Linked DNA regions of Pelobacter seleniigenes DSM 18267. Each later gene encodes a partner of the first gene's protein in a complex. Links are inferred from orthologs where the notes say so. Each region holds a gene or a part of one and is shown on either strand. Other genes may lie near its edges. The genes, in order: pnp and N909_RS0118020.

Region 1 (3,280 bases):
GTGCTCGGCACAGAACGCAAACAAGAAATCATCGAAAAATTTAAGCGGCATGAAGGTGATACCGGTTCGCCGGAAGTCCAGATTGCTCTTCTGACAGAGAGAATCACCTATCTGACAGATCACTTCAAAACCCACAAAAAAGACCATCATTCCCGCCGGGGACTGTTGAAAATGGTCGGTCAGCGTCGCCGTTTGCTTGATTACCTGATCAAGCAGGATGTTGAGCGTTACAGAACGGTCATCAAGGCTCTCGGTATCCGCCGTTAAAAAGAGCAGCATGTCCGTCAGGGACATGCTGCTTTTGTCTTTTGGTCTGGTAGAGGAGGCTGTCCGGAGAGAATGTCCGGCTTTACGGCGGGTGTTGTCTCGGGCCATCCTCCTTACTGGAAATCATCACTGGAGTCCGGAAGGCCGGATTCCCTGTTTCAAGGAGTAAATATTTTATGGCCTATCAAAAGGTTGAAGTAGAATTCAATGGTCAGCCCCTGACTATTGAAACTGGAAAAGTTGCCCGTCAAGCTGACGGTGCTGTCATTGTTACCTATGGCGAAACCAAAGTTCTCTGTACGGTCGTTTCCGCCAAAACCATGCGTGAAGGTCAGGATTTCTTTCCGCTGACCGTTAATTATTCTGAAAAATTCTATGCCAGCGGTAAAATTCCAGGTTCGTTCTTCCGCCGCGAGCGCGGAGCGACCGAGCGAGAAACCCTGATCTGCCGCCTCATCGACCGTCCCATGCGGCCGTTGTTCCCAAAAGGGTATATGTTTGAAACCCAATTGATGCCGACGGTTATTTCTGCCGACCTGGTCAATGATCCCGATACCCTCTCCATGGTCGCTGCTTCAGCTGCCGTCAGTGTTTCGGACATTCCTTTTGATGGCCCCATTGCCGCAGTTCGGGTTGGTCGGGTCGAAGGACAGCTTATTGCCAATCCGACCCTTGAGCAAATGGAACAAAGCGATGTCGAAATCGTTATCGCCGGTTCTCGTGATGCGGTCATGATGGTTGAAGGTGAAGCTAAATTCCTCACCGAAACCGAAATGCTGGATGCAATTTTCTTCGGTCATGAAGCACTGCAGCCGCTGATCACCATTCAGGAAGAGCTAGCCAAGCTGGTCGGCAAGGAAAAACGCGCTTTCCAACCGCCGCAGAAGGATGAGGAGCTGGTCGCCAAGGTTACCGAACTGGCCGAAGCCAAAGTCGTTGAAGCGGTCAAAATCCGGAGCAAACAGGAGCGTTATGCCGCCCTGGCCGATAATCGTGCTGCCATTCAGGAACAACTGGCTGAACAGTATGAAGGACGCGCTGATGAAATCGCCGCCGCCCTCGGCGCGGTTGAAAAAATGGTGGTCAGGAGAATGGTAACCCGTGACCGGATCCGCATTGACGGCCGGGACATGGAAACCATCCGCCCGATCACCTGCGAAGTCGGTGTTCTGCCGCGGGCCCATGGCAGCGCTCTGTTTACCCGTGGCGAAACCCAGGCCCTGGTAACCACCACTCTGGGAACCGCCGTTGATGAGCAACGGATGGACAACATCCAGGGCATGGAATTCAAAAAATTCATGCTGCACTATAACTTTCCGCCGTTCTGTGTCGGTGAAACCAGCATGCGGTTGTTCCCCGGCCGTCGTGAAATCGGCCACGGTATGCTCGCCGAACGTAGTGCCGCCCAGGTGCTTCCCAAACATGAAGACTTTCCCTACACCATCCGGATCGTCTCCGATATTCTCGAGTCTAATGGATCTTCGTCCATGGCTTCCGTTTGCGGCGCTTCGTTGTCTTTGATGGATGCCGGGGTTCCGATCAAGGAGCCTCTCGCAGGTATCGCTATGGGACTGATTAAAGAAGGTGATGATATCGCTGTTCTTTCCGATATCCTTGGTGATGAAGATCATCTTGGGGATATGGATTTCAAAGTCACCGGTTCCGCAAACGGCGTGACCGCACTGCAGATGGATATCAAGATTTCCGGCGTAACCAAGGAAATCATGCAAAAAGCTTTGGAGCAGGCTCGGGCCGGCCGGATTCACATCCTCGGTGAAATGGCCAAAGCTCTGGCAACTCCGCGTGGCGAATTGTCCAAATATGCACCGCAGATTACCAGTATCAAGGTCAAGCCCGACCAGGTCAGGACTGTTATCGGTTCCGGCGGGAAGAATGTGCGCGGCATCATCGATGCGACTGGTTGCGCCATCGATATCCAGGATGACGGCACCATCAATATTGCCTCTGCTGATGGCCTTGCTGCCAAGAAAGCCATCAAGATGATTCGTGACCTGACTCAGGAAGCTGAAGTCGACAAACTCTACATGGGTACCGTCAAAAAGATCATGGAGTTTGGTGCCTTTGTGGAAATTTTCCCGGGCACCGATGGTCTGGTCCATGTCTCTGAGCTGGCCAACGAGCGGGTGAGAAATGTCACCGACGTGCTCAATGAAGGGGATCAGGTCCTGGTCAAATGTATCGGTGTTGATCGGCAAGGTAAAATCAAGCTGTCCCGCAAGGCAGCGCTAGGCCTGGAACTGCCCGAAGAATAATCCTCAGCAGTTACAGCTACGAAATCAATCAGCCGGTGAAATTTTTTTCACCGGCTTTTGTATCAACGGGATGAACAAAATGGACAAACCCTGCATTCAGGTTAAAAAGCTGCATGAAGATGCCGTGTTACCACGCTATATGACGGATCTCGCCGCCGGGATGGATGTCTGTGCCATGGTCAATGAAGAGCTGCGGCTGCAGCCGGGAGAACGTTGTCTGGTCCCAACCGGGCTGGCCTTTTCGATTCCGGTCGGTTTTGAAATCCAGGTCCGGCCTCGTTCCGGACTGGCGATCAAGCACGGGATTGCCCTGGTCAATTCACCGGGGACCATTGATGCCGATTATCGTGGCGAGGTGCGGATCATTATGATCAATCATGGTCATGAAGAATTTGTCATTCAAAGTGGTGATCGCATTGCCCAACTTATTGTTGCGCCGGTGTGTCAGGCGGTTTTAAAAGAAGTGGACGAATTGGACGACACAGCCAGAGGGGCAGGAGGATTCGGCCATACCGGTAAAAACGGAGAACAGCGTGAAACAAACCAACCCTGAAGAGTTGCTCGATTTTCCCTGCCATTTTCAATTTAAGGCGGTCGGCCTGGCCGGCGATATTTTTCAGGAAGGAATTATCGAAGCGGTGAAAAAGCATGCCATGGTGTCACAGGATGCAGTTCGCTGCCGCCCCAGCGGCCAAGGTAACTATCAGGCCGTATCAATTCTGGTCATGCTTCACAGTTAT
Region 2 (3,590 bases), on another replicon or contig:
ACTGGCAGCAAAAGCAGGCGAAATAAACAGCAGGCTGATCAGGATCAACAAAGGAAGGGTTCTGGCGGTATCGGTCATCGGCTCAACGAAGGCTCCTGAAAGAGGGTTTGCGGTCAATCGAAGCGTAGTTCAGCAGCATTCATGCCAAACGCGCTCAACGCGAAAAACCGGCCGATTCATCGCCCGTGCCAGCCCGGCCAGGGGGCAAAATGGATAATATTCTCCCTCTGGTGTAGAATATTCTTCAGCCTCTATAGCAAAGTTCCTGCTTTTTTTATGGGAACTTGCGGGTATGGCAGATGAAAAAGACAGGAAAAGTGAATTTAATGTGAATTTGAAATATCACTAAAACCGTTTCTCTGTTATAGTTTGCCCGTAAATAAGGATTTAGCCGAGCCACCGCAATTACAGCGTTGAGGCCGGATAAATATAAGCAGAACAAGTTTTGACGCTCCCGGTTCTCTGCCGGGCTGTCGTCCACAATCAATTTAACCGGAAGGCCCGCAGGATGTGGACCCCGCGCAAGCGGTGAGGTCTGCACCGGCAGGGCTCCGGAAAGTGCCGCGAAAATGCGGACGGAAAGGTTTAATATTAATGAGTAAAAAGATGCTGATCAACGCCTCCCACCCGGAGGAAAATCGGGTGGCGATCGTTGTTGACGGGATTCTCAGCGATCTCGATATTGAGCTCGCCGGTCAGGAACAAAGCAAAGGTAACATTTATAAAGCGGTCGTGGTTCGGGTCGAAACCGGATTACAGGCCGCTTTTGTTGATTATGGCGCCGAAAAGCTCGGGTTCCTGCAGATTGGGGAGATTCACCCCAACCTCTACCCGACGCGGGAGGATTCCAAACACCGCCCCAGAATCGCCGACATTCTCAAACGCGGCCAGGAAATCCTGGTGCAGATCGTCAAAGAGGAACGCGGCAGTAAAGGTGCGGCACTGACCACCTTTCTGTCGATTCCGGGCCGTTACATGGTCCTGATGCCGGACAGTACGACCAAGGGTGTCTCGCGTAAAATCGCCGAAGACAGTGAACGTAAAAAACTCAAAAAAACCATGGCGGAACTGGATCTTCCCGAACGGATGGGTTACATCGTCCGCACCGCCGGCATCGGCAAGGATAAAGAAGAACTCAAGCGTGATTTCGATTACCTGGTGCGCCTGTTTGAAGGAATCACCGCGCGTAAGGACCAGATCAAGGCGCCAGCCCAGCTCTATCAGGAATCCAACCTCGCCATCCGTTCCATCCGTGATTATTTCAGCACCGACATGGATGAAGTTCTCATCGACGATCAGACGGTTTTCCGCGATGCCAGGGATTTTTTCGCCCTGGTCATGCCGGAACTCGGCAACCTGGTCAAACAGCACCGGGAAAGACGACCGATCTTTTCCCGCTACCAGATCGAAGAGCAGATCGATGGCCTGGCAAAAAACCAGATCCCCCTGCCTTCCGGCGGTTCCATCGTCATTGACCAGACCGAAGCGCTGGTGGCCATTGATGTCAACTCCGGCAAAATGGCCAGTGAAAGCGGAATTGAAGCCACGGCGCTGAAAACCAACCTGGAAGCTGCCGCCGAAGTCGGTCGGCAACTGCGGTTGCGTGACCTGGGCGGGCTGATCGTCATCGATTTCATCGACATGCGCGACCGCAAAAATATCCGCGAAGTCGAGCAGGAACTGCGCAAAGCCCTCAAGGACGACAAAGCCAAGGTCTCGGTCGGCCGGATCAGCCAGTTTGGCCTGCTCGAAATGAGTCGGCAGCGACTCAAACCGGTATTGAGTGTCGGTTCCTTTATCGAGTGCCCCCATTGCAAAGGGATCGGCAAGGTCAAAAGTGTCGAAGCCCAGTCGGTTGCCCTGCTGCGGCAGATTCACACGGCAGCATCCAAAGGCCAGATCGCTCTGATCGAAGCCGAGGTCCCCATGGATGTCGCCAACTATCTGCTCAACCGCAAACGCGCAACCATCAACGAACTGGAACAGCAGCTCGGTATGCGCATCGCGATCCTCGGATCAAGCACTCTGCTGCCCGGCGAAATCGAAATTGAGCTGCGGAAAAAAGATAAAGAACCGGACGATAGTAAAGATATCGCGCCCATTTCCCATGCCAACCAGATCGAGGTCGCCCTGGCCGCCCAACAGGATGAAATGCGCAACCAGGCGCAAGAGGAGGAGTTGGAGGAGGACAGTCCCGCTCCCCAAGAGTCCGCGGAAGAATCGGTGAACAGCGAAGCGCCCAAAAAGAAACGGCGCAGACGCCGGAGGAAATCTTCCGCCGCCAAAACAAATCAGGAACAGCAGACCAGTCAGCCGCCCGCTGCACAGGAAACTGCGACCGACTCGGCTACCCCCGCAGAGGCGGAGACCGCTCAGCCCCAAGCGACAGAGTTGCCGGTTGCTGCGCAGGCCGACAGCCAGCCTCAGCCGGAGCAAAGCAGCCCGACCCGGGAAGCCACCTCGCCAGCCCCTGCGGCTGGGGAGAGCAAGCCAACCACCGAACCCGCCGCCGCCGAAAAGAAACCCCGGCGCCGGACGCGTCGGCCGACAAAAAAAACGACCGGAGCTCAATCGACCCCGGTCGGGCCAGTGGAGCCGGTGGCCAGCGCTGCCGTGGCCGAAAAGCCGGCCCCAGCGGTAGAGTCTCAGCCCGTCGCTTCGGCACCGGTCGTTGCGCAGCAGCCAGAGCCGGTCCCGACCAATACTGAAACCGCCCCCGTAACGCCAGCGGAGCCGGCTGAAACGCCTGCCACTGCGAAACCGAAACGGCGGCCCCGGAAACCACGGGCCAAGAAACCCGTTGAGCAGGCGACCGGAGAAACTGCCCAGCAACAGAAAACAGCAGAGCCGGCCGAGAACCCGACAAAACCGGTGGAGTCTCCGCAAACGGAACCGCCGGTCAGCGAAAAACCGCAACGGCGAACTCAGCGCAGCACAGCCAAACCGGCCGCGCAGAAAACTTCCGGCGAAGCGCAGCAAGCCACTCAGCCTGCTCCCGCCAAAGCGGACCCGGCACCAGCCTCAAGCGTGGTCGAACAGAGCCCTCAGGCAGAGGCGGAAAAACCGCCGCGGCGGACTCGGCGAGCGGCGCCCAAGGCCAAGTCGGACTCCGAACCAGCTGCCGCAGCTGCGGACGCAGAGAAAAAAACGCCGCGGAGAACCAGGAAAAAAGCCACGCCCGCAACTGATCAAGAGGCGGGCAGCTCAGCCTCCGGCGAAGCTGCGTCAGGGGAGGAAAGCAAACCCAAACGCGCACCGCGACGGGCTCCCCGCAAAAAAGTGTCTAGCGACACGGACGTCAAACCCGTCACCGAATAACCAGCAAACCAAAGCCGGATCAATATGATCCGGCTTTTTTGGTAACCGAGGATCCATCCTCCGCTGTTTCCCAGTCCCCCGCAAAAAAGTTGAGCTGTCGATCTCCTTCCGGGCAGACCGCAACTGTCCGACCGCCCCATCAACAGCCAACCATCCGGAAATATGATAGTCTTTTCAAAAGGACCAAGCTTGCAGCAAACACCTTGAAAACGCGAGGATGATATGAAAGACAGTATTGTACGGCTGAGAAATCTTTGTGACATGCTGATCGG

The links.
Region 2: the proteins of pnp (region 1) and N909_RS0118020 are in contact, whole or in part, in a cryo-EM structure (PDB 9QH0), measured with the Escherichia coli proteins. The link is inferred for Pelobacter seleniigenes DSM 18267 from one-to-one orthologs.

The regions. Positions count from the first base shown.
Region 1 is NZ_JOMG01000005.1:363,354-366,633, forward strand. Bases 30-2,991 are described here. They hold pnp (polyribonucleotide nucleotidyltransferase), read left to right. Parts: upstream 30-443; coding sequence 444-2,540; downstream 2,541-2,991. Other genes in these bases: rpsO (30S ribosomal protein S15), read left to right, coding at 30-267; dut (dUTP diphosphatase), read left to right, coding at 2,620-2,991. Outside these bases: more of rpsO, read left to right, coding at 1-29; more of dut, read left to right, coding at 2,992-3,093; N909_RS0122905 (YbeD family protein), read left to right, coding at 3,074-3,280. UniProt on the Escherichia coli protein: Involved in mRNA degradation. Catalyzes the phosphorolysis of single-stranded polyribonucleotides processively in the 3'- to 5'-direction. Also involved, along with RNase II, in tRNA processing.
Region 2 is NZ_JOMG01000004.1:233,906-237,495, reverse strand. Bases 247-3,518 are described here. They hold N909_RS0118020 (Rne/Rng family ribonuclease), read left to right. Parts: upstream 247-594; coding sequence 595-3,318; downstream 3,319-3,518. In the rest of the region: N909_RS0118025 (TolC family protein), read right to left, coding at 1-78; N909_RS25795 (hypothetical protein), read left to right, coding at 3,541-3,590. UniProt on the Escherichia coli protein: Endoribonuclease that plays a central role in RNA processing and decay. Required for the maturation of 5S and 16S rRNAs and the majority of tRNAs. Also involved in the degradation of most mRNAs.